DNA from 3 places in the Mesorhizobium sp. WSM4847 genome. Region 2 is predicted to be linked to each of the others. Evidence: riboswitches for the same ligand, from Rfam matches in the RefSeq annotation. Region 2 holds a riboswitch; each other region holds the start of a gene.
What was found. Region 2 has a riboswitch for cobalamin ahead of AC0L28_RS14080 (CbtB domain-containing protein). Riboswitches for the same ligand answer to the same signal wherever they lie in the genome.

Region 1 (9,940 bases), on a different contig from region 2:
GCACGCTCGTCATTCGGGAAGGTCCAACACTTCAATCCGCGCAGGGGCGCCGTGACCGGGGCCTGCGGCATTTTTACGAGCGTGCCGTTTGGCACGAGCTTATCGCTTTGGCGCCCCTCACACTGCTTGGCTGTGCTTATGGGACAACCCGGTCGAGAAAAGCATCGAATGCGGCAGCAACAGCGCGAATCACGAAGCGATGCTCCTGCCGCACCCGGATGAGACCGTTTTCGATGTCCACTACCCCGTCCTCGGCCAGCTTCGCCAGGCGTTCAGTTGAATCGAGAAAGCGGATTGGATCGAATCCATAGGCCGCACAGATTGCCGGCACATCGGCCTCCAAATCGCACATCAGCCGCTCGATGATTGCGGCTCGCACGCGGTCTTCGTCTGTGAGCCGGTAGCCTTTTGACGTTGCCAGACGGCCACCTGCTATGTGCCGGCTGTAGGACTCGTGTGTCACCTCGTTCTGGACGTAACCATCGCCGACCCGCCCGATAGCCGACGCGCCGAAGCCGATCACGGTTTTGCAGGTGTCGGACGAGTAACCCAGCGAGTTACGGCGTAGCCGACCGCGGGTCTGCGCCAGCGTAAGTTCGTCGTCCGGCAAGGCGAAATGGTCGAGGCCGATCTCCCGGTAGCCGGCCGCAACCAGCGTATCTGCCACCGCCGCAGCCTGTTCGGCGCGGGCGACGCTGTCCGGCAGCGCAGTCTTCTCGATCAGGCGCTGATTCTTGATCACCGATGGAATATGCGCGTAGCCGAACACCGCAAGCCGGTTGGGACGCATGGCGGCGGTTGCCGCCGCAGTCTGGACGCAGGACTCTACCGTCTGATTCGGGAGACCGAACATGAGATCGACGTTGATGCCGCTTACTCCATGCCGGCGCAGCTCTTCGACGGCAGCGGCCGTCTGCGCCTCGCTCTGGACCCGGTTGATCGCTTTTTGAACAATTGGATCAAAACTCTGCACCCCGAGACTCGCGCGGCTCACATTGGCTGCTCCCAGTGCCTCGGCGATCTCGCGCGTGAACGTGCGCGGGTCAATTTCGACGGCGATCGTAGCGGGCTCCCTGAACGCGAAGCGGCGGCGCAGGAGTTCGATCATGGCCAAGAACTCCGCTGCCCCGATCAGGGTCGGGGTTCCACCGCCGAAATGCACGTCGTTCACGGGCAGCCCCTGCGGCGCTTGCTCCGAGACCAAACGGATCTCGTCACGCAGAACGGCCACATAGTCGAGGATCGGACCCTGATTGCGGGCAATCGTGGTCGGAAAGCCGCAATACCAGCAAATCGATCGGCAGAACGGAATGTGGAGATAGAGCGACACCGGATCGTCAGCGGGCAGACCTCTTAGCCATTCCTCATAGCTTTCGGCGCCGACCGCTGCGGAGAACTCCGGCACAGTCGGATAGATGGTGTACCAAGGCAGGAGAGCCTCGCGATGTTTTTTCAGGATAGAAGTCTGCAACAGTTTCCCTCCCAAGCTGATAACTGTCCTCCTTTTACCCCTGCGATCTCCTGTGTCTCTGCGCTATGTCAATTCCATTCCGCTTCGCGCCGTGTAATCACACCGTGCAAGGAAAAGGCGGGATTTGATCCCGCCTTTCGATGTTTCGCTCACATCATGCCGATCGAGCCGCCAGCCCCACAGCGGGTCTGGATGAGGAAGTCACGCTGGTACCTTCTTTCTGGACCGCTTCTCCGGCGCCGAGACTTCAGGCTCTTTCGGTTTGCGGCCGAGTCCCATTGTCTTAGCCAGGGCAGAGCGCGCAGCCGCGTAGTTCGGCGCGACCATGGGATAGTCCGCCGGCAGACCCCATTTGGCGCGGTATTCATTAGGGCTCAGCCCGTAATGGGTCGACAGATGACGCTTTAGCGATTTGAATTTCTTCCCATCCTCAAGGGAGACAATGTAGTCCGGCGTCACCGATTTTCTGATCGGGACCGCCGGCGTCAACACCGTCGGCTCTTGTGCCGAGACGCGACCGGCCGCCGTGCCCTTCAAAGCTTCGTGCACTTGGCCGATCAGGGCTGAAAGGTCCCCCACCGGAACGGGATTGTTGGAAACATAGGCTGAGACAACATCTGTGGTAAGCTGGATGAGGTTGTCGATGTTTTTGAAGTCTTCTTCTGGCATGAAACTCTCCGGGGGATTGGTCTGCGGAGCGTCGCTTCTAGTGGTGATCTCCGCCGAAAGCAACAAATGTCACGACAGGATTGTTCGTTGCTCGTCCAACATTGAGGTCTATAGCGCCACTTCACGCTGTCGTGACACTGATCTGCGCGGGATCGCTGTCCATAACCGCGCCAGTATCCGCCATTCAGTCCCGATCTCGTCCGTCTGAATTGCAGAGGGGAGACGCAGAACGCTTGTAAACTATGAGCCGTGCACTCGATGGGGGCAGAAAAGCTTGCGCGTGCGAAACAGGTTGGCGTGGCGGCAGCATGTGGCGATAGGCCACGGAACCGACCAAACCCTCAGGCGAACAACAGCGATCGCGCGCGCCCACCAATGGAATCCGCCGTCGGGCGATGAATACACCGCAGTCACTGTTTCCGCCGCTCAATTGGCTTGGTCGGCAGGCACGATTCCATCGATCCGCTGATCTAGCGCAGGGCGTTCGCAGGCCGCATGTGGAGAATGGTTTCCGTGCACATCGCAAGGACTCCATTTATGAAAATTCTATTCACTGCGATGGCTGTGGCGCTGGTGGCAGCCACAGCTTTTGCTGCGCAGTTAATTCCGCCAGACCTCAGAGAAACGGCACTGGCCACCTTCGAGCCCTTGCCATTCACGCCGGCGCTCACCAACAACCGGAGCACGCCGGAGAAGATTGCCCTCGGCAAGGCACTGTTCTTCGATCCACGCCTCTCGTCCTCAGGCGTTTTCTCCTGCAACTCGTGCCACAACCTGGCCACCGGGGGCGACGACAATCGTGAGACTTCGATTGGCCATGGTTGGCAGAAGGGGCAGCGCAACGCGCCGACGGTGTTTAACTCCGTCTTCAACAAATCGCAGTTCTGGGACGGTCGCGCCGAAGACCTGAAAGCTCAGGCCAAAGGGCCGATACAGGCCGGTGTCGAGATGGCCAACACATCGCATCGAGTGGTCGAGACGTTCAAATCGATGCCGCAATATGTGGAGTGGTTCCATTCAGCTTTCCCGGATGAAGCCGATCCCATCACCTTCGAAAACGTAGCCAATGCACTCGCAGACTACGAGGCGACACTGGTCACGCCGGCCCCCTTCGACGCCTTCCTCAATGGCGATGACACCGCCATCGGTCCCGAAGAGAAACAGGGCCTGGCCCTTTTTATGGAAAAAGGGTGCTCGTCCTGCCATTCCGGTGTCAATATTGGTGGGGAAGGCTATTACCCATTCGGCCTCGTAGAGAAGCCTAGCGCCGACATTCTGCCGGAGAACGACAAGGGACGATTTGCCGTCACCAATGTACCAGAGGATTCCTATGTTTTCCGCGTGCCATCGCTGCGCAACGTAGCAATCACCGCGCCATACTTTCATTCGGGCAAGGTCTGGGACCTGAGCGAGGCGGTCGCCATCATGGGCACCACCCAGCTTGGCGAAGAGCTAGCGCAAATCGAAATCGATCGGATCGTTGCCTACCTTAATTCGCTGACCGGAAAGCGACCGGAGATCACATATCCCATCTTGCCAACTGAAACGCCCACAACACCTCGACCTCGATCCTAGGCATTGGGAAACAGGCAATCGCGTCGGGGGCCAATGAGCATTCCTTGACCGATCTGGGCGAATGGCCACAAGCGCAGCCGTCCGATTGGGCCGTGATACGTCGCGGCACGATTGAGCGTTCGCACGTTGGTGGCAGGAGCCACTGCCTTGCACCAGCGATGCCCCTCGCGGGGAGATCGACGGCAGCCAGGGTGGCGTTCCCGTCAGCACCTCCGCAAAGTCACATCGACCAGTCGCCCTGCCAGTCCATCACCACCTTGCCCGAGCTGCCGCTGCGCATCGCGTCGAAGCCTACTTGAAAATCATCAATGCCGATGCGGTGCGTGATCAGGCCGCTGACATCGAGCGGACCCTGCACCAGCGCGATCATCTTGTACCAGGTTTCGAACATCTCGCGGCCATAGATGCCCTTGAGATGCAGCATCTTGAAGATGACCTTGTTCCAGTCGATCTCGAAGCCGGTCGGCGCGATGCCCAGAATGGCGATCTTGCCGCCATTGTTCATGGCGTCGATCATGTCGCGGAAGGCGGGTGCCGCACCCGACATTTCGAGGCCGACGTCAAAACCTTCGGTCATGCCGAGCGCCGGCATGATATCGCGCAGCTTTTCCTTCGACGCGTCGACCGCATGCTGGACGCCGAGTTTTTTCGCCAGCGCCAGCCGCACCGGGTTGATGTCGGTGATGACCACCTTTCGCGCGCCGACGCACTGCGCCACCAGCGCACCCATGATGCCGATCGGCCCGGCGCCGGTGACCAGCACGTCCTCGCCGACCAGATCAAAGGACAGTGCGGTGTGGACCGCATTGCCCAGCGGATCGAAGATTGCGGCGATCTCGTCGGGCACGTCGTCGGGGATCGGCACGACGTTGTGCTGCGGGATCGCCAGATATTCACCGAAGGCGCCGGGCCGGTTGACGCCGACGCCGAGCGTGTTGCGGCACAGATGCCCCCTGCCCGCCCGGCAATTGCGGCAATGGCCGCAGACGATGTGGCCCTCGCCCGAAACACGCTGGCCGATCTTGTATTCGGTGACCGCCGCGCCGAAGTCGGCGACCGTGCCGACGAATTCGTGGCCGGTCACCATCGGCACCGGCACGGTCTTCTGCGCCCACTGGTCCCAATTGTAGATGTGGACGTCGGTACCGCAGATCGCGGTCTTCTTGATCTTGATCAGAACGTCGTTCGGGCCGATTTCCGGCACCGGCACCTCTTCCATCCAGATGCCCGGCTCGGCCTTGGCCTTGACCAGCGCCTTCATCATGTTCGACATCAGATGCTCCTTACACCTTGGTTGGTTCTACTCCTCGCCGCTCCTCCGGTAGCCTAAACAACGGAAAGGTAGGCTCGGAAGCACACCTGAGATCTTTGGATCGATCGTAATGTTGGCGGCTGCCTTTGTGTCGCGCAACACTTCACCGCGACCCGTGCGCTTGAAAAACTCTGTTTTCAGCGAACCTCAGCAGAAGCGGAGCAATCGCCATGCCAAACGCAGCCAAGCTTCAATTCAAGCGATGAGGAATGGTCGCAGCTTGCGGCTGGGCGGTATGGCTATTTTGTCGATGTCCGCCACATGCGAGGCATTCCCTCGATACCGATGCTTTCGATGGTCGATCTCGCCGCCGATATCTCGATGGTGCCGGTGCACAGGCGGCATCCGCAAGCGTTCGCCCCTCGGTGAAGTGTCTGTTGACCGCTGGCTGTGTGAGAGGCTGAAGTTCATGGACAAAGCCGCCTTCCCCCATTTCGTGATCGAAATCATCCGTCCTTCGGACCGGAAGCGGCTTCCCAGATCCTGCCCCGCCGCTCAGCCGTCCAGCGGGCCTTCGGCTGGACGACAAGGGTGGGACTCGCACGCGTCGACCGACTTGCGCGCGGCTTTCGATGGCGTCCTTTCTGCCTTAAATATCCGCGAAGCCCGCGGGTCACATGTTTGCCCGTCACAGTGGCTCAGCGGCCTGCGCCTGCACTTTCTCCCGCAATGCGCATGCTGCAGCGACCATGTTGATGAGGGCAGGGCGGACCTCCTCCCATTTCCTTGTTTTGAGGCCACAGTCCGGATTCACCCACAATTGGCCGTCCGACAGTCGCTCGCGGGCAAGTTGGGCGAGATGCAAAATCTCGCCAATCTCCGGGACACGTGGTGAGTGAATGTCGTAGACGCCAGGACCGATGTCATTCGGATATTTGGACTTGGTGAAGGCGTCCAGCAGTTCCATTTTGGAGCGCGACGTCTCGATCGAAATGACGTCCGCGTCCAGTTCAGCAATCGAGTCGATGATCTCATTGAACTCCGAATAGCACATGTGGGTGTGAATTTGGGTCGCGTCCTCTACAACCGTTGAAGCGAGACGGAAGCATTCGACTGCCCAGCCGAGATAATGTTTCCAATCGGACTTCCGCAGGGGCAAGCCTTCGCGAAACGCGGCCTCATCGATCTGGATCACCCTTGCGCCAGCTCTTTCAAGGTCGGCCACTTCATCGCGGATGGCGAGTGCGATCTGGCGGCAGGCCTCGGCGCGGGGTACGTCGTCGCGAACAAAAGACCAGTTAAGAATTGTCACTGGGCCTGTGAGCATGCCCTTCACCGGCTTTTTCGTCAGCGACTGGGCAAATTGCCACCAGAGAACCGTCATCGGATTGGGCCGCGATACGTCGCCGAAGATGATGGGAGGGCGCACCAGCCGGGAGCCGTAACTTTGCACCCAGCCATGCTGGGTGAAGGCGAGGCCGGACAGCTGCTCGCCGAAATGCTGGACCATGTCGTTTCGTTCGAACTCGCCATGTACCAGCACGTCCAGCCCGATCTCCTCCTGCCAGCGGACCGCCGCCTCGGTCTCCTTCTCCAGGAAGGCCTGGTAATCGACATAGCTCAGCCGGCCCTTCGCATGAGCGGAGCGCGCCCTGCGCACCTCGGGCGTCTGCGGGAAGGACCCGATCGTCGTCGTCGGGAACGGCGGCAGGCCGAGCGTGTCAGCCTGGACTCTGGAGCGCTTGGCAAATGCGCTCTTTCGTTGCTTCATGGCGCCGTCAATGCTGATAACCCGCCCATGGACGAGCGGATCATGGACCTTTCCAGACATTGCGCGCGCCGCGGCCGCCTCGGCAGAAGCTTTCAGTGCGCCTGCTACGGCCTCCCTGCCTTCGGATAAGGCTTGGGCCAGCACAAGCAGCTCTTCACTCTTCTGGGCGGCGAATGCCAGCCACGAACTGACATCCACATCGAGCGCGGTCTCCATCCGCAGGTCCATCGGCACATGAAGCATCGAGCAGGAAGGCGCAATCTCGACGCGATCCAGCGGCCAGCCGGCAACGATCGGCTTGATGCGGTCGAGAATGGCAGCCAGGTTCGCGCGCCAGACGTTGCGGCCGTCGATCAAGCCAAGCGAGAGCACCAGATCCTTCGGTGCGAGCCGACCAACCGTCTCCAACTGCTCGGGAGCGCGCACGAGGTCGAGATGCAGGCCCGCCAGGCGCAGCGAAAGCGCGGTCTCCAGATTGTCTCCCAGCGGCCCGAAATAGGTCGCCAGCATAATTTTCAACTTGGGCGCGGCTTTCGACAGCTGGCCGTAGGTGAATTCGAAGGCAGCTCGTTCGTTCGGGCTAAGGTCGAGCACAAGCGCCGGCTCATCAATCTGCACCCAGTCGGCCCCCGAGAGCTCCAGCCTCCGCAGGAGTTGCTCGTAGACGGGCAGCAGCCGCGGTAGGAGCGCTATGGGATTGAAACACTGGTCGGGAGACTTCGCCAGCTTGAGGAAGGTGACCGGTCCAAGGATGACCGGGCGTGTATGGATGCCGAGCTCTTTTGCCTCCAGAAAGTGATCGACTGGTTTCGTCGACGAGAGGGCGAATGCCTGATCGTCGCTCAGCTCCGGCACGATGTAGTGGTAGTTCGTGTCGAACCATTTGGTCATTTCCATCGCGGTTACGCGCTGGCCCTGAACTGCATGCCCGTGACTGGCGTGAACGCAACCCGCGGCATCGCCTTGCGTCCCGCGCGCCATCGCGAAATAGATGTCGAGCGGGACCTCGCCGCCCGTCCAGCCGTAACGGGATGGCACGGCGCCGACCATTGCTGCGGTGTCGAGCACATGGTCATAAAGTGAGAAATCGTTCGACGGGATTTTCGACACGCCGCGGTCGTGCTGCTCGCTCCAGCTGGCGGCACGGAGTGCCTTCGCCGTCGACAGAAGGTTGGCAGCAGAAGATTTTCCGGACCAGTAGCTTTCGAGCGCGAATTTCAGTTCTCGCCGGCGACCGATACGCGGCATGCCAAGCGTTGCTATGGGAACTTGCTGGGAGACATTCATTCCATACCCCGATGGTCGCGGCGGGGACAAGGAAGGCGCTAGAAGGCCGGCATAAACGCCGAGCTGCCGCGGCCACCAGACACCCCGCCCGTGGACGTTGTTTACCGTGGCAGGTCTCCTGGCTCGCGGGTCACAGCCTCTGCCCCGTCTTCCCGGGGCAGTTCGCCCCAGTGACATTGATGGGTTTGGCTCGCCGCTTACAGTTGCGGGGGCAGCGCCGGCATTGCACCGGCTTCCCTCTTAGCTCCGCTACGGCAACGCCTAGCGGAGAACCACGACACGCGGACAATCGCAGCAGCCCGCTTTGTTGCCAATGCGGTATAAAGAAATGTTTATGTGTTTATGTGAACCGTTCACCTGCGGCGTGTTCCCAAGTAGCAGGTCGCGGTAGAGCTGAGCCATTTGCGCCACTCGCCGGTCTGCGCAGGCTGTGCCTGGCCGCTCGGGCAATCTGCCAGTCTACGATCCCGGCTCAAAACGACTTTCGTCAAAAAGGGCGCGTGTTGGCCATTCATGATCGGGCGGCAGTACTGGCCCGAAGTGCGACAACGTTCCTAAGCCTGCAAAATTGAAATTTGGAGAAAACCGGCATCCTTCTCGGACTGGTACGTTCGATTTACACGCGCTTGTCTGGACAGCCTGCACAACGGAAGGTGGGCAATACGTGGCCGAAATGCTGCCCTACAACAGCCCCGCCTGCTCAGCCTCGCGGCGCAAATTCTGCCGCGGCCTGGGGCCGATCTGCTGGATCACCAATCCGGCCGCCAGTGAGCCAAGGTCGCCGCAGGTCTGCAGGTCGCGGCCTTGCGTATAACCATGCAGGAAGCCGGCGGCATAGAGATCGCCGGCGCCTGTCGTGTCGACCAGTTCCTTGATGGCGGTCGCCTTGATGACCACCGTCTCGTCGCCGCGCACGATGACGGAGCCTTTTTCCGAGCGGGTCACGGCGGCGATCCTGCAATCCTTGCGGATCTGCGCCAGTGCCTCGTCGAACGACGACGTCTGGTAGAGCGACTTGATCTCGTGACTGTTGGCAAAGACGATATCGACCGTGCCCGAGCGCATCAGGTCGAGGAATTCGTCGCGGTAGCGGTCGACGCAGAACGAATCCGACAGCGTCATCGACACTTCGCGGCCTGCCGCGTGCGCCAGCTTGGCCGTCTGGCGGATTGCCTCCTTGGCGCGCGGCGGGTCCCACAGATAGCCTTCGAAATAGGTGACCTTGGCGCCAGAGGCCTTGTCGGCCTCGACATCCTCCGGCCCGAGCTCGACGCAGGCGCCGAGATAGGTGTTCATCGAGCGCTCGCCGTCGGGAGTGACGAAGATCATCGAGCGCGCCGTCGGCGGGTTGCCCTTGAGCGGCCTGGTGTCGAAGGCAACGCCCTGCGCATGGATGTCGTGGGCGTAAATTTCGCCCAGCGCATCGTTCGAGACCTTGCCGAAGAAGGCGGCGCGACCGCCGAAGCTGGCGACGCCCGCTGCCGTGTTGCCGGCGCTGCCCCCGGAGGCTTCGATGGCCGGGCCCATGCGGCTGTAGAGCAGCTCGGCGCGCCTGGTGTCGATGAGGTTCATCGCGCCCTTTATGATGCCGTTCGTCTCGAGGAATGCCTCGTCGCACTGGGCGATGATGTCGACAATGGCATTGCCGATGCAAAGCACGTCATAATCCGGCATCAATATCTCCGCCAAAAATCCGAGCCAGCTTCTTGCCATGCAGGCCGGGCGTGCTTCTTGCCAGTGTGGAATGGGTCGCCCTATGCCGACGCATCCAATACCGGCGCATCACGCAGCTGCCGGTCCTGCCTCACGCAACAGGTCGTCGGCTCTGTCCGTCTTTTCCCAGGTGAACTCCGGCTCTTCGCGGCCGAAGTGTCCGTATGTCGCGGTCTTGCGGTAAATCGGCCGTAAGAGATCA
Region 2 (9,940 bases):
ACAATTTCGTGTCCAACGTCGCCCGCGCCGAAAAGCAATTTTCGCTGCTGCGCCACACCGGAACGCACGCCTTCGCCTGGATCGCCACCGATCTCAACCCGAACGGCGTGGTCGGCGACGCCAGCATTGCAACGGCCGAAAAGGGCCGGCTGACCGCCAACCATCAAGCCGACGGATTCATCAGCCTGTTGAAGGACCTGCGCAAGGCCAAGCTTGCAGATTGGCTGGCCTAGGAGGCTTTTCGCCAGCGCCGCGCCGCCCCTCACCTGCCTGCCGGCATCCTCTCCCCGTAAACGGGGCGAGGGGCGCCCTCATCAATGTTTTCGCCAATCGCCGGCATTGCAAAAAAAGCGCCAGCGCTGCGGCCAGCCCCTTCTCCCCATCACTATACGGGGAGAAGATGCCGGCAGGCAGATGAGGGGCAGCGCCGACGTCGCCAATACCTGCAGCGATCACAGCACGAGTAGGTTGCTTGGTGGCTTGATGGATAAACAACTGTCCTCAAGACTAGGAATCAGCCGTCGATCTTCAACTCGAAAGGCGTGCCTTCGAAGGCCTCGGCGCCGCGCCCGATCGCCCGGATCGCACCGGTCATGCGGCCGTTGCGATCGAGCAGCGCGTCGGCGACCGCGATCAGCCGCGGGTTGGGTGTGGCCGTGGGCGACAGTGCACGCAGCGTCTGAGCCAACTCGACCTCGCAGCGCTGCGGCGCCAATGCCGCCGCGATGATGTAGGCCGAGGCCGTCGACCGGCTGATACCGGCATAGCAATGCACGACCAGCGGCCTTGCACGATCCCATCGGCGCGCGAAATCGAGCAGGTTGCGAACATGCTCCTCACCCGGCATGGTCATGCCCTCCTGCGCCACCGCGATATCGTGCATGACCAGGTGCAGATGGTTCTCCCGGGCGATCGACGCCGGCCGCGTCACCTCGGTGCCGGCAGCCAGCAGCGAAAGCAGCCGCTCGGCCCCGGTCTTCGCGACGGTTTCCTCGATTTTCGACAGCGAACAGACATGGATCATTGGTTGAGCTCCCAGTGCATGTCGCGCAAAAGTGCGCAGCGGTTTTGCGATAACGACATGCATAAAAACAAGAACTTAAAGCGCGTCGCATGAGTCCGTTCAATTGCGACGCGCTTTAGGCTCCATCGTCGCGCTGTTGCGACCAGTCGGCAAGAGCCGATTTGAGCCGCCGCCATTCCTCGTCAGGTCCCGGCAGCCCGGCGCGCAGCACCTCCGGCCGGCCGGGAAAATGCCGAAGCAGGATGCCGCGCTCGCCAAGCGCCGAAAACAGACCGGCGGCGTCCGCCAGCCTGACATAGCGGAACAGGGTGGTGCCGCCGGCAACAGCAACGCCGAAGCGGCCGAACAGCGCATCGAGCCGCGCTGCATCCCTGGCCAGACGGTGCCGCATCTCGACCTGCCAGCCGCTGTCGGCAATCGCACGGATGCCATATTCGAGCGCCGGACCGGCAACCGCCCACGGCCCGAACTGCGCCTCCAGCCGTTCGACCGTCAGTGCGTCGGCCAATGCAAAGCCGAGCCGCAGGCCGGCAAGGCCAAAAAACTTGCCGAAGGAGCGCAGCACGACGATGCCGCCATGCTCGACATCGCCGGCCAGGCTCTCGCCAAGCGGGCCGACATCCATGAACGCCTCGTCGACGACCAGCAGCCCGCCTCTGGCGCGCAATCGTTCGGCAAGCGCAAGCAGCTTCTTGCGCTCGACGATGCGACCGTCCGGATTGTTGGGGTTGACGACGATGGCAAGGTCGGCTCCTGCCAGGGCCTCGAAATCGTCGATCTCCGTCACCGCATGGCCGGCGATTGCCGCTGCCCGCTGATGTTCGGCATAGGTCGGCCCGAGTACTAGCGCCTTGCCGGGGCTGACCAGCGAAGCGACGCGCGGCAACAGGATCTGCGTGCCCGGCGCTGCCACCACATTGGCCGCCGACGGCGCGCCATAGGCGCTTGCCGCGACATCGGCCAGATCACGGACCCGCGCAGCTTCCGGCAATCTCGATAGGGCGGTGGCGGGCAGCTCGAAAAACGGATAGGAGTGCGGATTGATACCGGTCGAGAGGTCGACGAAGGGCTGCGGCGCATGCGGAAAAAGCGCCCTCGCCCGGCCAAGGCTTCCGCCGTGATCCACCACCGCCGCCGCTCCATCAAGAGACTTCATGTCGATCCTGATCGCTTTCCTGTCACTGCTTGTTGAATTCGCTGTCGGCTATCCCAGCTGGCTGCTCGGCGCCATCGGCCATCCCGTCACCTGGTTCGGCAGGCTGATATCCTTTCTCGACCGCAGGCTCAACCGCGATACTGATTCCGACGCCCTGCGCCGCCGGCGCGGTGTTCATGCGCTGCTGATCATCGTGCTGGTGCCGGCCACCATCGCTTTCGCGGTGGAAACCATGCTTGCGGGCATTCCAGCCGGATTGATCCTCACCGCGCTCCTGGCGACATCGCTGCTGTCGCAGAAGAGCCTGGCCGAGCATGTCGAGGCGGTGGCTGACGGACTCGACAATGGCGGACTCGACATCGGTCGTGTTGCCGTCTCGCAGATCGTCGGCCGCGATCCGGAAAAGCTCGACAGAGCCGGTGTCTGCCGCGCGGCGATCGAAAGCCTGGCCGAAAATTTTTCCGACGGCGTCGTCGCGCCGGTCTTCTGGATCGGCGTCGGCGGGCTGGCCGGCGGCGTCGCCTACAAGGCCGCCAACACCGCCGATTCGATGATCGGCCACCGCACGCCGCGCCATGAGGCTTTCGGCCGGGCGGCGGCGCGCTTCGACGATCTGATCAACCTGCCGGCGTCGCGGCTGACCGCGCTGCTCATCGTGCTGGCCGCCTTCCTCGTCAAAGACGCCGATGCCGGCAACGCCTGGCGCACCGTGCGGCGCGACGCGAAAAAGCACCGCTCGCCCAATGCCGGCTGGCCTGAAGCAGCGATGGCCGGCGCGCTCGGCCTGGCCCTGGCCGGGCCGCGCTCCTACGACGGCGTCATGGTCGACGACGCGTTCATGGGCGAAGGCGGCCGCCGCGATGTCGAGAGCGTGGACATCAGACGAGCGCTAAGACTCTATCAGGTTGCCGACTTTCTGCTGATGGGACTGTTCGGCTTGCTGTCGGTGATCGTCATCGTTGCGTGACGTCGAACAAATATGTGCTGCTTCAGGGCAATCGCTTCAGGTTGGCGCCGCCCCTCATCCGCCTGCCGGCACCTTCTCCCCGTATAGTGACGGGGAGAAGGGGCTTGCCGCGACCCTCAGCACCCTTTACGCAACGCTGGAGATTGGCGAAATCCTCTGCGAAGTCGTCCTTTCTCCCCGTCACTATACGGGGAGAAATGCCCGGCAGGGCAATGAGGGGCGGCGCAGAGATCGACGATTAGCCATTTCAACATGAGTTGGATGCATCATCTGCCCGAAGCATTGCGTTGCCCCTCGCGCGGGCAAACCTTTCAGAACTCTATGCCCTGCTGCGCTTTCACGCCGGCGGAAAAGTGATGCTTCGTAACTCCCATCTCGGTGACCAAATCGGCCGCCTCGACCAGCGCCGGCTTGGCGTTGCGGCCGGTGACGACGATATGCAGGTTTTCGCGCCGGCCCTTCAGCGCCGCCACCACCGTGTCGAGATCGAGATAGTCGTAGCGCAGCGCGATGTTCAACTCGTCGAGCACCAGAAGGCTAATCGATGGATCGGCCATCAGCTCGAGCACCTTGGCCCAGGCAGCCTCGGCGGCGGCGATGTCGCGCTTCAAATCCTGCGTTTCCCAGGTAAAACCCTCGCCCATCGTGTGCCAGACGACCCGGTCGCCGAAAGCGGCAAAGGCGTCCTTCTCGCCGGTATGCCATTTGCCCTTGATGAACTGGACGACGCCGACGCGCCTGCCGTAGCCGAGCATCCTCAGCGCCAGCCCGAAGGCGGCAGTGGTCTTGCCCTTGCCGGGCCCGGTGTTGACGATCAGCAGTCCCTTCTCGACCGTCTTGGCCGCGACCTCGGCGTCCTGCACCGCCTTGCGCTTGGCCATCTTGGCGCGGTGGCGTTGCTCGTCCCTGTCATCGATATCGGTCATATCACTTCACCTTGAGCGGCAGTCCCGCCACCATCAGCAGCACCGTGCCGGCGACGGCGGCGACCTGCTGGTTGAGCCGGCCGGCGGCATCGCGAAACCGGCGGGCAAGCGCATTGTCAGGCACGATGCCCTGGCCGACCTCGTTGGAAACCACGAACCACGGGCCGCGCGGCCGCGACAGCACATCCGCCAGCCCTCGGCATTCGGCCTCAATGTCGCGTTCGGCCAGCATATGGTTGGACAGCCACAGCGTCAGGCAGTCGATCAGGACAGGCCGGCCGTCAGGCAGCGCCCCGATCGCGCCGACGAGATCGAGCGGCGCATCGATCGTCGTCCAGCCGTCGCAACGCCGCGCCCGGTGCAGCGCGATGCGTTCGTGCATCTCGTCGTCATAGGCTTGCGCCGTGGCGATGTAGGTCCACGGCGCTGGACAGGCCGTCACCAGGCTTTCGGCATGCGCGCTCTTTCCCGAGCGTGCACCGCCGACGACCAAGGTCAGCTTGCTGCCTGGAGCAGCGCGATCAGGCAAGGCTATCGCGCAGGCCGGTTGCGGTGCCGGTCAAGCGGCCGCGCACCAAGCCGACGACAGCGCCGAGCACCAGCCAGAACACCAGATTGGTCAGCGTCACCGCCACCACGAACTGGTGGTGCAGGCCTTCCGGGATGGGCGATTCGAAACTGTCGGGCTGCGGCGCGCCGACAATATGCGGCGCGACGATCAACGCTACGGCAAGAAGGGCCAGCGGCAGCGATTTGCGAAAGGCGAGCAGCCCGAGACCGGCAGCCGTCGCCACCACGGTCGCCGTCCACCAGATCTGGCGCTGGGCGAAATCGGCCGCCGGCATCGCCGGCAGTTCGGGCGGCAGGCCGAGGTTCGGGGCCAGCGTGAACACGGCGAAGCCGGCAAGGCCCCAGAACAGGCCCTGTCGCCAATTGCCGATGCCGCCGGCGAATTCCGAAGCGGCGACCAGGATCAGCGCAAAGCCGATGCCGGTGACGACGTTGGCAACGACGTTGAAAGCGAAGCGCTCGAAGCCATCGGCCGGCGCCCAGCCTTCCTCTTCCGCGGTGGCTGCTTCAGCCGGCACGGCGCTGCTCATGGCATTGCTGCCTGCTGCGGCCGGCGCCAAACCATGGTCATGCGTGTGACCACCGCCGGCCTGTTCGTAGACTTCTGCCTTGAGGATGAGTGGCACGGTGGCGTAGGCCTGCATGCAGGCCAGAACGACGCCGGCCACTAGCCCTGCGATCGCCGCGATGAACACGACGTTGCGAAACAGTGTCATGGTGTCAGCCCCTCGTCAGTGGCAGGGAAAGCCCATCGAATGGCGATAGTCGTGAGCGGCATTGTGGACCGCATCGATATGCGAGAAGCCGACAAAGCCCATGACGAAAACGCCGAGAAATGCAGCAAGCGCCAACTGCACAAAGCGCGACTGCGAGGAGACGGAAGCGCCGAGCGAGACGGAAGCGGTATTCATGTCTTGTCCTTTCGCCCTCCACCCGAGGGCATAGAAGTCAGTTCTCCTGTCGCCGGCAGGTCTCCTGGCTCGCGGATCAGCGCCCTTCCCCACCTTCCCGAAGAAGCTCTTCCCGAAGAAAATCTTCAGTGGCATATGGAGAGGACTACCGCACACAGTTGCGGGGGCAGCCACGGCATCGGGCGAATTTTGCCCCTACCGCATTCCCTCTTGGTTCCAAAACGGAACCGACGACGGCTGCGACTATAGGCAGAATCGCCGCGCCCGGCAAACCAAATTCCGCCAGCTAGCAGCGCGAATGCGCCGTGCCGGCAGACCAGCTTGGTTCCTCGACGCCGCGATCTTGACAGGTTGAAAGCCGATCGTCCGCGCTGCCCCGGGGCGCTGTCATCGATGGTTTCGCCAATCACCAGCGTTGCAAGAAGGGCGCCGGCGTTGCGGCCAGCTTCTTTCGCCCCGTTTACGGGGAGAAATGCCCGGCAGGGCAATGAGGGGCGGCGCCGGCCTCGACCACTGGCTGCGAGCGGCATACGGCGCTTTAGCCTAAGCCCTGGGCATCAATGGGCCCTGTCTTCTTTTGTCCGGGGCAACCATGATAGTCGTCTTGCAGCACTGAATCAGAATTGCGAGACCATGACCATTCCTACGCCGGCCGTTCAGGACCGATCCAGGCGCATCATCGCCATCGACGTAGCCCGCGGCATCGCTTTGCTTGCCATGGCGAGCTACCATTTCACCTGGGATCTCGAATTCTTCGGCTACACCGATCCCGGCCTGACCGCCTTTGGCTGGTGGAAATTCTACGCGCGCTGCATCGCTTCGACCTTCCTGTTCCTGGTCGGCGTCAGCCTGTTCCTCGCCCATGGCAAGCAAATCCGCTGGAACGGCTTCTGGAAACGCTTCGCCATGGTCGGCGGGGCGGCGCTCGCCATATCGGCCGCCACCAGGCTTGCCACACCCGACAGTTTCATCTTCTTCGGCATCCTGCACGAGATCGCGCTCGCCAGCCTGCTCGGCCTGGCGTTTCTGCGGCTGCCGGCGCTGCTGACGCTGGTTGTCGCAGCTTTCGTCATCACCGCGCCGCTCTACCTCAGGTCCGAGATCTTCGATCATCCGGCCCTGTGGTGGGTCGGCCTGTCGGCAACCAACCCGCGCTCCAACGATTATGTCCCGCTGTTTCCATGGTTCGGCGCTGTGCTTGCCGGCATCGCAGCGGCAAAGCTTGCCTTCGCCTCCGGCATGCTGACGCGGCTGGCGGGCCTAACGCCCGGCCGCTGGACTAATCCGCTGGTCTTTATCGGCCGGCACAGCCTCGCCTTCTATCTGATCCACCAGCCGGTGCTGATCGGCTCGGTCTGGCTGATTTCGCAAGTCATGCCGGCAGCCGTCGAAACCAGGCAGGTCACCTTCCTGAAAGAATGCCAGGCATCGTGCGAGCAATCGCGCGACACGGAGTTCTGCAGCAGCTATTGTGTCTGCATGCTCGATACGCTCGAGGGCGAGGCCACGCTTGATCGGCTCTACCGCAACGACCAGGCTGCGGAATGGAAGGCGCATCTCGACGAGCTCGCCGGCGCCTGCACTGCCAAGGCCGACGGCACTTTGATGGAGGGAGGAGCACAATGACCGACCATCAGCAGAAACCGGGCCAACAGAAACCGGGACAGCAAAAACCGGGGTTTATACCGTGGCCGCCGCTGATCTATGTCGCGGCCATCGCCGTCAGCATCGCGCTTGGCTTGCTTTATCCGCTGCCATGGATCGGCGGCCTTTTGGGCGACATCCTGTTCGCGGCCGGCTGGGTGGCATTGTTCGGCGTCGTCGCACTCTGGTTCACGGCGATCCGCATCATGATCCGGGCAAAGACGACGCTCCACCCGAACGCCGTGCCGGACCATCTGGTTACATCGGGCCCCTTCGCCGTCAGCCGCAATCCGATCTATCTGGCCAACACGCTGCTGATGATCGGCGTTGCCCTTATCTCGGGGAACGTATGGTTCCTGCCGCTGGCGATCATCGCCGCCTTCGCAACGCAGAAAATGGCGATCGAGGGCGAGGAAAAAGTTCTAGCAACGAAATTCGGCAAGAAATACCGGGATTACGCAAAAAGGGTGCGCCGCTGGATTTGAGGCGGCAACCGGAGCGGAGCGTACACTTGAGTAGGTGAGCATCAGAAGCGCAGAAAGCCACGCTGGCTGGCCGCCAGAGTAGAATTATCAAAAAGGCCGATCAGGTGTTGACGCCAAGCTCCACCAGCCGCTCGACGCAGGACTCTTCGGCCTGGTCGAGTTCGGCCAGGGTCTCTTCGAGATCGCGGCGCTTCTGGCGCAGATCCTCGCGCTTTTCCTCGATGCGCTTGATCATCAGATTGAGCTGACCGACCTCGCCGGGCGGCTCCTTGTACATCTGGATGATTTCGCGGATCTCGTTGATCGAAAAGCCGAGCCTCTTGCCGCGCATGATCTGGCGGATGAGATGCCGGTCCGACGGGCGAAACAGCCGCGTGCGGCCGCGCCGCACCGGCTGCACCAGCCCCTCGTCCTCGTAGAAGCGCAGCGTCCGCGTCGAAACATCGAATTCGCGGGTCAGTTCGGTTATCGAATAATATTCCCGCATCATCACTCCAAATGCCCGGCCGCGCTGCGAGTTCCAACCATGCGGCCTCGCTATCCGCACGCGTGTCAGAATCGGCCAGAGGCTGGTCCAAATCTCGCATGGCATTTACGTAAAAGTCAATTGAGCGGGCGTCGCTCACACGCCGAACCACCATGTGGCGAGGCCGAGAAAGGCAAAGAAGCCGACGACGTCGGTGACCGTCGTGACGAAAACCGCCGAAGCCACGGCCGGGTCGATCTTGAACCGGTCGAGCAGCAGCGGGATCAGGATGCCGGCAAGTGCGGCCACGAACATGTTGATGATCATCGCCGCGGCGATGATGCCGCCCAGGTTGGGATCGCGGAACCAGGCGGCGGCGACGATGCCGATCAGGATGGCGAAGATGATGCCGTTGATGAAGCCCACCCCCATCTCGCGGCGAATGATGCGGCCGGCATTGTAGATGTCGAGGTCCCTGGTCGCCAGCGCCCGCACCGTGACCGTCATGGTCTGCGAGCCGGCATTGCCGCCCATGCCCGCCACGATCGGCATCAGCACGGCCAGCGCCACGATGTGCTCGATCGTGCGGTCGAACAGGCCGATCACCGAGGCCGCCAGGAACGCCGTCAAAAGGTTGACGAGCAGCCACGGAACGCGCGAGCGCGAGGTCGAAAGGATGCTGTCCGACAATTCTTCGTCGCCGACACCGCCCATGCGCAGCAGATCCTCCTCGGCTTCCTGCTGGATGACGTCGACCACGTCGTCGATGGTCAGCACGCCGACCAGCCGCTCGTTCTCGTCGACGACGGCAGCGGAGAGAAGGTCGTATTGTTCGAATTCGCGCGCCGCCTCCTCCTGGTCCATCGTCGCCGGAATGGCGTGCCTGGTCTCATGCATGACCTCTTCGACCTTGATCGAGCGCTTGGTGCGCAGGATCTGGTCGAGGTCGATGGCGCCGAGCAGCTTAAAGCTCGGATCGATGACGAAAATCTGGCTGAAGCGGTCGGGAAGGTTGTTGTCCTCGCGCATGTAGTCGATGGTCTGGCCGATCGTCCAGAATGGCGGCACCGCGACGAACTCGGTCTGCATGCGGCGACCGGCAGTCTCTTCGGGATAGTCGAGCGAGCGGCGCAGCCTGATCCGCTCGGTGAACGGCAGTTGCGACAGGATCTCGTCCTGGTCTTCCTTTTCGAGATCCTCGAGAATGTAGACCGCGTCGTCGGAATCGAGGTCCTGGACCCCCTGGGCAATCTTGGCGTTGGGCAGGCTGTCGACGATGTCGCGGCGGATAGCCTCGTCGACCTCGGTCAGCGCGGAAAAATCGAAGTCGGCGCCCAACAATTCGACCAGCGCGCGGCGCTGTTCTGGATGAAGCGCCTCGATCAGGTCGCCGAGTTCCGATTGGTGCAGGTCGTCGACTTCACGCTTTAGCGTCAGCGTGTCGCGATCGGCGATCGCGGCACCGATCTGGGCAAGGAACGACGATAGAATGGCGCCGTCCTCGCCATAGATGTCGGCGCTGTCCTCAGCGGTCCTGGCGCCGGTCGTCTGTTCGTCCTGGCCTTCCACAAGCGCCTCCCGCCATTCAGAATTCCGGAAAAGCTGCGTGTCAGGTCTAGCGCATGACTATGAAAATCGGAATCGATTTCCAGAAAGGATCATGAGCAGCGTCAAATTGCTACAGCGTCTGTCAGATTTCGAAGTCGATGTCAGCCGGCGCAATCATCCACCAATCGCACAACGTCTTCGGCTCTCCCATAAGCGTCGCGCCGAGGCTCCTCGGTATGTTCC
Region 3 (9,940 bases), on a different contig from region 2:
TTGCCGAACAGGTTACGGTCGCTGCCGTTGACGGGTTTCTCGTCAGCCGGAACCGGATTCTGCGCCGAAGCCGAATTCCGAATCGAAGCCGTGTACGAGTTGCTGTCGACCGCAGCGGCCGGCTGGTTGGCGCCGTTCGATCCAAAGTTGTCGCTGCCGGCAAAAGCGCTGCCGGAGATGGCCACAATGGCGGCGGTGGCAAGAATGAGCTTCTTCATTTCAAATACTCCTGAGTTCCTCAGATCCCGAGCGGCGGACCGCCACTTTGCTGTTTGGGACCAGCTGTTAATTGTTGCCGAAAAGGTTGCGGTCGGCGCCCTGGCCAACGGGCTGCTTTTCAGCGTGAGCCGGCATCTGGACAGAGGCCGTATACGAGCTGTCGACCGCGACGGCCGGCTGGTTGGCGGCGTTGGACCCATAATGGTCGCTGCCGGCAAAGGCGCTGCCGGTGATGGCCAGAGCGGCGGCGGCAGTAAGAGCGATCTTTTTCATTTTAGTACTCCAGTATCTTGGTCTTCAGTCCGTCTAGCGGCGTGTCTTGGGAGGATGCGCGCGTCGTTCGGATAGCCCCGATGTGGGAAGGCCATTCGGCGGATTCCAATCACGAAGTTGTTCCGTGTGGACCAAGAATCTACACCTTGAAATTGTACCAGAGGCATCTACCACTATGGTTTTATGGTTCGTTTTCAATATCTTATGCCAAATTTGCCGCTCGACGATTTGACGGATTGGCGGATCTGCGTTCACTGCGTGCTGCACGCATTGTCAACAGAAACGAACCGTTCGGTTCGATTTTAGAAGCGGCTAATAGTCACTTTTGTAAACTGTTAACCTTCCTGGTCTCCGCCGCGGGTCGGATTCGATGTCACGGCAGCCGACAATGGCCGCCGACAAAGCGGGTTTCAGCCCTGCAGATATAAACCTGCAGGTTTCGCCGGCGGTGTCGCGCCGCATGGATACGATGTCGCTTTCATGCCGGCAGTCAGCCGGCCGGCATGATTAGATCACGCCATCTCAGGTGCCGCTTGGTGACGACGAAGCGGAGAATTGGGAAGCCGGTCAGAACCCGGCGCTGCCCCCGCAACGGTGGTGGAGTTCAAGTCGCAACGGGAGACCACTGGGCCACAAGCCTGGGAAGGTGTCGCGACGAGTCCGCAAGGACACTCCAGAGCCCGGAAACCAGCCCGAGATTTTCAGACTCGACTGATCGCGGTGGGCGGTCAAGAGGTGGATGATGCACGTCCGGCCCTTTTGCCGGCGTGCAAACGGTCCTCCCTCCATCACCACCAGTTCAGTCCTTACACGAGGACAGGACATGGACGCGCGCAACGACATGCTGAGGCTCTTGCACGGCCGCAGGCAAGGCTATTCGCTCGAGCAGCCCTTCTACACCGATCCAGATTTCTTCAAGCTCGACATGGAGCTGATCTGGTATCGCGACTGGCTGTTCATCGGCCACGATTGCGAGTTGCCGAAAGCTGGCAGCTATATCACCGCCCAGATCGGCGACTATCCGGTCGTGCTGGTCCGCGACCAGCAAGGCAAGATCAATGCCTTCCACAATTCCTGCCGGCATCGCGGCAGCCGTGTCTGCAATGCCGACAAGGGCACTGCGGCGAAGCTGGTCTGCCCCTATCACCAGTGGACCTACGAGCTGGACGGCCGGCTGTTGTTTGCTCGCCAGATGGCAGACGGCTTCGACAAGAGCCAGTTCAGCCTGAAGCCGGTGGCGTGCGAAAGCGTTGGCGGCTACATCTTCATCTGCCTGGCCAACGAGCCGGCCGACTTCGCGCCGATGCGCGCCATGATCGAGCCTTACCTCCTGCCGCACCGGCTGCGCGAGGCAAAAATCGCCTTCGAATCGACCATCGTCGAGAAGGGCAACTGGAAGCTCGTCTGGGAGAACAACCGCGAGTGCTATCATTGCGCCGGCAACCATCCGGAACTCTGCAAGACATTCCCGGAAGCGCCGACCGTCACCGGCGTGCAGGGCGCCGACAGCGATCCGGAGATGCTCGCGCACTGGGCGAAATGCGAGGCGGCAGGCCTGCCGAGCAAGTTCCGCATCGATCCGGCCGGGCAGTATCGCGCCACCCGCGCGCCGCTGCTGCGCGACGCCGTCAGCTACACGATGACGGGAAGACGCGCGGTGAAGAAGAACCTTTCCGACAGCGTTTCCACCGACCGTATCGGCTCGCTGCTGCTCTATCACTATCCGACGACCTGGAACCATATCCTCGGCGATCATGCCGTCACCTTCCGCGTGCTGCCGATCAGTGCCACGGAAACGGCCGTCACCACCAAATGGCTTGTCCACAAGGACGCGGTCGAAGGCGTCGATTACGACCTCGCCGAACTCACCCATGTCTGGACCGAGACCAACGACCAGGACCGTCGCATCGTCGAGGAAAACGCCTTCGGCATCCTGTCGCCGGCCTATGAGCCCGGCCCCTATTCGGAACTGCATGAGGGCGGCGTCATCCAGTTCGTCGAATGGTACGCCTCCTTCATCGGGCCGCGCCTTGCCGAGGCCGGGCGGCCGGCGCTGCGCAGCGTCGCCTGAACGGGGTCAAGGGGATGAATGCGATGACGGACCTTGGCCTCTACCGCCATCTCGACGAGATGGCGCCCTGGAACGACAGGCTCCAGGTGCTGGAAGTCATCGGCGTCAGCGACGAGGCGCCTGACGTGAAGACCTTCACCTTCCGCTCTGACAACCAGACCTGGTTCCGCTACAGACCGGGGCAGTTCGTGACGCTGGAACTGCCGACCACCGAGGGCCCGCTGATGCGGACCTATACGCTGTCGTCCTCGCCGTCGCGGCCGTTCTCGATCGCGGTGACGGTGAAAGCGCAGGCCGGCAGCCTCGGCACCCGCTGGATGTTCGACAATCTGAAGCCCGGCGTTCACGTGAAGGCCTATGGGCCGGCGGGCGACTTTTCGCTGCACAGCCATCCCGCGGCCAAGTATCTGTTCATTTCGGCCGGCTCCGGCGTGACGCCGATGATGTCGATGCTGCGCTGGCTGAACGACTGCGCGCCATGGACCGATGTCGGCTTCGTCAACTGCGCGCGAAAGCCCGAGGAGATCATCTTCCGCAAGGAACTCGAGCTGCTCGGCAGCCGCATGCCGGGCCTGACGCTCGGCTTCATGATCGAGGAGCGGTCCAGCCGTGAGGGCTGGTTCGGCCATATGGGCCGGATCGACGCGATAAGGCTGCCGCTGCTGGCGCCCGATTTTCGCGAGCGCGAAATTTTCTGCTGCGGCCCCGACCCGTTCATGCGCGCCGTGCGGCAGATGCTGGAGGCGGCCGGCTTCGACATGGCCAACTACCATCAGGAGAGCTTTGCGGCCCCGGCGGTGGAGGAAATACCGGCCCCGTTCGGTTCGCCGCCAGAGGGTGGGCCGGCAAAGGGTGGGGTCGAGGTACCTGCCGAGGCCGCAACGCCGATCCGCTTTTCGCTTTCGGATATCGATGCCGACTGCGTTGCCGGCCAGACCGTGCTGCAGACGGCGCGCGCTTCGGGCGTACGAATTCCCGCAGCCTGCGAGTTCGGCCTGTGCGGAACCTGCAAGGTGAAAAAGGTCTCGGGCACAGTCGAGATGAGCCACAATGGCGGCATCCTCGATCACGAGATCGACGACGGCTTCATCCTGGCCTGCTGTTCGAAGCCGCTGACGGCGCTCGAGATCGACGCCTGACCGGGGAGCTTAAACCCCGTAGCGCTCGGTGCGGATGAGGCTTGCCGGAACGCCGGCATCGATCAGCGCCTGGGCGGCGGCCGACACGAAGGCATTCGAGCCGCAGACAAAGGCGAACCTTGGCGGTGCGGGCAGCCGCACCATCGATTGCTCCATCATCGCAACGTCGATCCGCCGTGAATAGTCCGCCGGGCGCCGGGCGGGCTCGCGGGTCAGCGTCAGCACCAGATCGAAGCCGTCCCGGCGATCGTGGAAGTCGATCAGCTCATCGCGAAAGATCACCTCGTCCCAAACCCTTGAAGAAAACACCAACGCCGCGGGCACCACCGATTTGCGTGCGGCACGATGGCGGATCATCGCCATCAGCGGCACCACGCCGGACCCGCCGCCGACCAGCAGAAGCGGGCCGCCGTCGCTGTCGGACCAGACGAAGTGGCCGCCGAGCGGTCCGCGCAACTCGACCTCGTCGCCGACCGCCGCGATATCGTGGAAGAAGGGGGAGACCTCGCCATCATCGAGCCTTTCGATCGCCAGTTCGATCGTCTCGCCGGCTTCCGGCGCCGAGGCGATGGAGTAGGAGCGGCGCGCCTGATAGCCGTCCGGCGCCGTCAGCCTGACATCGACGTGCTGCCCGGCACGATAGGCGAAGGGCCGCGACGGCTGGAGGAAAAAGCTGGTGACGCGCGGCGTGCGCTTTTCGATGCGGGCGATGGTCACCGTCTGCCAGGGCGACTGCGCCGCCGGCCCGTCGCTCATGGATCGCCCGTATAGCGCTGCTCGCGCCACGGGTCGCCATAGATGTGATAGCCGCGCAGCTCCCAGAAGCCGGGCTCGTCACGCTCGGTGAACTGCAGCCCATTCAGCCATTTGGCCGACTTCCAGAAATAGAGATGCGGAACCAGCAGCCGCGCCGGGCCCCCGTGGTCCGGCGTGATCGGCCTGCCTTCGTAAAGCAACGCCACCATCGCCTTGCCGGCAGTGAGATCCTGCGTCGGCACGTTGGTTGTATAGCCGTCGAAGGACAGCGCCAGCGTGAAGGCCGTCGGTGGCTCGATGCCGGCATCCGCCAGAATATCGTCGACCAGCACACCCTGCCACGCCGTGTCGAACTTGGTCCACGCGGTGACGCAATGGATGTCGCGCGTCATCTTGGTCAAAGGCAGCGCGTTGAACTCTGTCCAGTTCCACGTCTTGATCGGCCGCGGTCCGTGCTTGAGCGTGAACGACCAGTCCTCGGTACGCACACGCGGCGTCGGCCCGGCCGACAGCACCGGAAACCCTTGCTCGAGATACTGCCCCGGCGGGATACGCGCATCCGCATCCGTCGGGGGCTTTCGTCCTGAAGAGAAGCCGCGGGTGATCATCGAGACAATCCGTTTGCATCAGGCCGCCTGTCGGCCTTCACCAATGTTGTCAAAGATATTCTGGCGGGCAACCAGATTCTTGGCTTATGCGCCGTCTGTTCGCCTGAGATAACCGGTGGCGATCTCGCGCATCCGGTTGCCGTCGAAGCTTGGTCCATGGCCGCCATGGCCGATGCTGACAGGCAGATCGAGCAGCCGCTGCATTGTTCGGCGATAGGCTGATCGGTCGGAGTCCGGCAGGTCGTCGATCAGCATGGCGTCGTAGATGGCGTCGCCGGCGAAGAACAGGCCGTCGGCCTCATCGAACAGCGCGATCGAATCCGGCGAATGGCCGGGCAGATGCAGCACGCGGAATTGCCGGTCGCCAAGGTCGACCAGATCGCCCTCGTCAAGCGTCCGCGTCAGCGGCGCTGGCGGGATTCTGTATTCGGCCGCTTTCCAGCCCGGCGCCGGCAGCTTCGAGACGGCGCCGTCGAGATCATGAAACATGTGGGCGTAGGTGACGGCGTCGTCCATGCTGTCGAATTGCGCGGCACTCATCCTCGGTCCCGCCCGCAGCGGGAATTCGTGCAGCGAACCGACATGGTCGAGGTGGATGTGGGTGGCGACGACGAGCAGCGGCTTGCCATCAGGTGTGTCGATCTCCGGCGCCAGCGGGCAAATCCCCATGCCGGTGTCGACAAGCAGGTCGACGTCGCGGCCGCGCAAATGCCAAATGTTGGCGCGCACGAAATCATGCACGAACGGCTCGGTCAGCATTGTTGTAGCGGCGTCAACTGCTGTTCTGCTGAACCAGTCAAGCATCAGGCAAAAGCCGGCATCAGACGAACGGCTTTCCGACCTTGTACTTTTCGGGAACCAGCCGCTTCAGATAGGCCATTCCTGCGTCGGAGAGCTGGTTGGTATCCGGCAGCATGAAATCGTCGGGCATGTGACGGGTCTTGCCGGCAACGTTTTTCAGCGGCACCTTCTTCAGCACGGTTTTCTCGCCGTCATATTGCAGTGCCACCGAGCCGCCGCCCTGTTCGGCGACAGCGACCGCAAAGACGCCGGCATCGAAGGCTTCCTGCGCATCGACGGGGTTGATGGCGCCGACATAGCCGCGCGGCATGTAGCCGAGCGCATCGACGCGCGCCCGCTTGCCCGGCAATCCTTCGGCCAGCGCGCGCTCGAGGGCGGCCGGCAGGTCGCTGCCCGACAGCTTGACGTTGCCATGCGCATCGCGCTCCAGTTTGTCCGGCGGGACAAGACTTTCGACCAGCGCCTTGCCGTCGGCGGTGCTGACGCCTTCGGAGACTGCGACGATGCAGCGCTTGTGGCGATCGAGCGTGGCGCGCACGTCGTCGATGAAGGCTGCAGCCGAGAACGGACGCTCCGGCACATAAACGAGATGCGGGCCGCTGTCGGGATCAAGCTGCCATGCGGCGGCGGCGGCGGTGAGGAAACCGGCGTGCCGGCCCATGACGATGCCGACATAGATGCCCGGCAGAGCACGGAAATCGAGGTCGACTGAGAGAAAAGCGCCGGCGACGAACTCGGCTGCCGAAATGAAGCCCGGCGTGTGGTCGTTCTCCTCGAGATCGTTGTCGATGGTTTTCGGCGCATGGACGAAAGCCATCTTGCCGCCGGCGGCGTCGGTCAGGATCTGCTGCGTGCCGGACGTGTCGTTGCCGCCGATGTAGATGAAGGCATCGGCGCCCGCCTTCTTCAGGCCGTTGAGGATGATCTCGCAATAGGCCTCGTCCGGCTTGTCGCGCGTCGAGCCAAGCGCGGCGCTCGGCGTCGCCGCAATCAACCGCAACCGGTCCTCAGGGATAGCCGAAAGATCGACATAGTTGCCGTCGCGGATGCCGCGCACGCCATGGATGGAGCCCAACACCTTGGCGCCGGGATGCCGCTTGCGGATCTCGAGCGCGGCGCCCACCACCGTCTGGTTGATGACGGCGGTCGGGCCGCCGCCTTGCGCGATGACAAAAGTTCCGGACATGCTTCACGTCTCCCGAGCAGTGGCTTTGCAAGTCACATTCGCCTGTCTTGCGAGATCGCGCAACGGGAGAGTCGAGCGGCCGCGTCAGCCGCCTCGAGTTCAGACGATGACCGGGAGGGTCAGACGACGACGACCGGGTTCTTCCTGGAGACGCGGCTGTAGAGGTCGATGATGTCCTGGTTGATCAGGCGAACGCAGCCCGACGACATCGCCTGGCCGATGCTCCACCATTCGGGCGAACCGTGGATGCGGTAGCCGGTGTCCTGGCCGTTCTGGTAGATGTACAGCGCACGCGCGCCGAGCGGGTTGTCGAGGCCGCCGGGCTGCCCGGCCTGCCATTTCACCAGTTCCGGCTTGCGGGCGATCATCTCGGCCGGCGGCCTCCAGGTCGGCCATTCCTTGCCGTACTGGATGTTGGCGCGGCCGGACCAGCGAAAGCCTTCCTTGCCGATACCGACGCCGTAACGGATAGCGTCACCGCCGGGCTGCACCAAGTAGAGCAGCCGCTCCTGCGAATGGACGACGATGGTGCCGGGCTGCTCGCCAGTCGGGTCGACGACGATCTGGCGGCGGAACTCCGGCTTGACCTTGAGGTAGGGCACTTCCGGCAGCGTGAAGCCGCCGTCGGTGACGGAGGCATACATCACACCAGGGCTGGTGATGTTCTTGTCGACGCTGATGCTCGGGCGGACAGGGGTGATCGCGCCGGTGGTGACGCCGTCGAGTTGCAGCGCCGACAGGTCGAGCGTCTGGCTGCAGCCGGCGACGCCGAGCAGCCCCAGCGCACCGGCGCCGGACAACACTGCGCGGCGGGAAAGCTGGATTTCGGAAATTTCGATTTCGTCGCCATTGTGCGGCGGCGTCAGACCTTGCGGCAACTCGCGCATCTACCCAAACCCTACGCTGTCGGCGGGAAACACGGTCCGGCCGGATAGAGTGCATTTTCACCAATCATGGTTGAAAAAGCGTGAAGAACCGTCGCCTGATGTTAACCAGGGGCATTTTCGATTTTTGCCCCTTTACATCTTTGTGAGCCCAAGGATTTATCCTCTTCTTTGAGCTCAAGGAGACGAACATGTCCTTCGAAAACTGGGCCGCCTTTGCCGCCGCCTCGACGATCCTTCTTGTCATTCCCGGCCCGACCATCCTTCTGGTCGTATCCTATGCGCTCGGCCAGGGCTGGCGCACCGCGCTGCCGATGGCGGTTGGCGTGGCATTTGGCGATTTTACGGCGATGACGCTGTCGATGCTGGGCATCGGCGCGCTGCTGGCGGCGTCGGCCACCGTGTTCACGGTGCTGAAGGTGGTCGGCGCCGGCTATCTGATCTATCTCGGCATAAAGCTGTTTCGCGCCGGCGGCACGCTCAAGGCCGAGCCGCGCCTGGACGCGGTGTCCTCGGCCAAGATGATGGCGCATGCCTGGCTCGTCACCGCGCTCAATCCGAAAAGCATCACCTTCTTCGTCGCCTTCCTGCCGCAGTTCCTCGACCGGCATGCCGATTTCTGGACGCAGATGGTGATCTTCGAGACGACTTTCCTGGCGCTCGCCTTCGCCAATGCCTTCGGTTACGCGCTGATCGCCGCAAGGGCACGCAACGTCGTTCGCAACCCGAAGGCGATCCGCATCTTCAACCGCACCGGCGGCACGCTGCTGGTCGGCGCCGGCATCGCCACAGTGGCGATGCGCTCGGGCAATTGAGGACATGACGTGGCAGTCAGGGACGCATTCGGGCTGACATTTTCTGGCGCGACGGAGGCCGGGTTCTCGCCTTACAGCCAGGCCGTGCGCGAACTGCAATGCTTCATCGGCGACCCGGTCGGCTCGGTCGATCGCGCCATCGCCGAGGATCCCGGCTTCGTCATGGCGCATGTGTTCAAGGGCTATCTCTTCGGCCTCGCCACCGAGCGCGAGGCGGCAGCCGTGGCCAGGACATGCCACGAGGCGGCACTGCCGCTTGCCGCCACGCCGCGCGAGCAGGCGCATGTCGCAGCACTTGGCCATCTTGCCGCAGGACGCTGGCATGAAGCCGCTCGTCTGCTCGAGGATATCGCCATCGAGTTTCCGCTCGATGCGCTGGCGCTGCAGACCGGGCACCAGATCGATTTCTTCACCGGCAATGCCCGCATGCTGCGCGACCGCATCGGCCGCGCGCTGCCGTCGTGGCAGAGCGGCATGCCGGGCTACCACGCCATACTCGGCATGCAGGCGTTCGGGCTGGAGGAAATGGGCGACTATGCGCGCGCCGAAAAGCTTGGCCGCATGGCAGTCGACATCGAGCCGCGCGACGGCTGGGCGCAGCACGCCGTCGCCCATGTCATGGAAATGCAGAGCCGGCAAAGGGATGGCATCGCTTGGATGCGCGCCAACCCCGACGCGTGGACGCGTGAAAGCTTCCTGAAAGTGCATAATTGGTGGCATCTGGCGCTGTTCCACTACGATCTCGGCGAGACCGACGAGGCGTTGGCGCTCTATGACGGCCCAATCTACGGCGAACGCTCGACGCTGGCGCTCAACATGGTCGATGCTTCGTCTATCCTGTGGCGGCTGCATCTCGGCGGCGTCGATGTCGGCGGCCGCTGGGCGGCACTCGCCGCCAACTGGGCCAAGGCCAGCGCCGGCAACTATGCCTTCAACGATGCCCACGCAATGATGGCCCTCGTCGGCGCCGGCCAAGAGACGCCGGCTCGCACCTTGCTCGAGGCGCAGCACGAGGCCATGCACGCCAACGACGACAACGCCGCCTTTACCCGGGATGTCGGCCATCCCCTGACGCTCGCCATCAAGGCGTTCGGCGACGGCAATTATGCCGAGACGGTCCGCCTGATCCGGCCCATCCGGGCGATCGCCCACCGCTTCGGCGGCAGCCACGCGCAGCGCGACGTCATC

Region 1: linked by a shared signal. The riboswitch ahead of metE (5-methyltetrahydropteroyltriglutamate--homocysteine S-methyltransferase) and the one ahead of AC0L28_RS14080 (CbtB domain-containing protein) in region 2 are both predicted to bind cobalamin.
Region 3: linked by a shared signal. The riboswitch ahead of AC0L28_RS07285 (aromatic ring-hydroxylating oxygenase subunit alpha) and the one ahead of AC0L28_RS14080 (CbtB domain-containing protein) in region 2 are both predicted to bind cobalamin.

Annotation. Positions count from the first base shown of each region.
Region 1 is NZ_JBVVPY010000012.1:71,581-81,520, forward strand. Features, by position in the region: gene hemN (oxygen-independent coproporphyrinogen III oxidase) at 137-1,471, opposite strand; gene AC0L28_RS18590 (Ros/MucR family transcriptional regulator) at 1,673-2,140, opposite strand; gene AC0L28_RS18595 (cytochrome-c peroxidase) at 2,678-3,715, shown strand; gene tdh (L-threonine 3-dehydrogenase) at 3,936-4,988, opposite strand; gene metE (5-methyltetrahydropteroyltriglutamate--homocysteine S-methyltransferase) at 5,656-8,001, opposite strand; cobalamin riboswitch at 8,117-8,317, opposite strand; gene AC0L28_RS18610 (adenosine kinase) at 8,707-9,699, opposite strand; gene metK (methionine adenosyltransferase) at 9,808-9,940, opposite strand, start outside.
Region 2 is NZ_JBVVPY010000008.1:164,328-174,267, forward strand. Features, by position in the region: gene AC0L28_RS14045 (creatininase family protein) at 1-233, shown strand, start outside; gene AC0L28_RS14050 (tyrosine phosphatase family protein) at 515-1,024, opposite strand; gene cobD (threonine-phosphate decarboxylase CobD) at 1,140-2,180, opposite strand; gene cbiB (adenosylcobinamide-phosphate synthase CbiB) at 2,179-3,147, shown strand; gene cobO (cob(I)yrinic acid a,c-diamide adenosyltransferase) at 3,459-4,073, opposite strand; gene cobU (bifunctional adenosylcobinamide kinase/adenosylcobinamide-phosphate guanylyltransferase) at 4,075-4,572, opposite strand; gene AC0L28_RS14075 (CbtA family protein) at 4,595-5,359, opposite strand; gene AC0L28_RS14080 (CbtB domain-containing protein) at 5,375-5,554, opposite strand; cobalamin riboswitch at 5,592-5,801, opposite strand; gene AC0L28_RS14085 (heparan-alpha-glucosaminide N-acetyltransferase) at 6,188-7,180, shown strand; gene AC0L28_RS14090 (methyltransferase family protein) at 7,177-7,683, shown strand; gene AC0L28_RS14095 (MerR family transcriptional regulator) at 7,784-8,170, opposite strand; gene mgtE (magnesium transporter) at 8,306-9,718, opposite strand.
Region 3 is NZ_JBVVPY010000004.1:188,700-198,639, forward strand. Features, by position in the region: gene AC0L28_RS07275 (DUF680 domain-containing protein) at 1-218, opposite strand, end outside; gene AC0L28_RS07280 (DUF680 domain-containing protein) at 286-492, opposite strand; cobalamin riboswitch at 1,000-1,202, shown strand; gene AC0L28_RS07285 (aromatic ring-hydroxylating oxygenase subunit alpha) at 1,316-2,563, shown strand; gene AC0L28_RS07290 (FAD-binding oxidoreductase) at 2,587-3,702, shown strand; gene AC0L28_RS07295 (FAD-binding oxidoreductase) at 3,712-4,458, opposite strand; gene AC0L28_RS07300 (molybdopterin-dependent oxidoreductase) at 4,455-5,066, opposite strand; gene AC0L28_RS07305 (MBL fold metallo-hydrolase) at 5,151-5,870, opposite strand; gene AC0L28_RS07310 (diphosphate--fructose-6-phosphate 1-phosphotransferase) at 5,887-7,053, opposite strand; gene AC0L28_RS07315 (L,D-transpeptidase) at 7,173-7,940, opposite strand; gene AC0L28_RS07320 (LysE family translocator) at 8,129-8,752, shown strand; gene AC0L28_RS07325 (tetratricopeptide repeat protein) at 8,762-9,940, shown strand, end outside.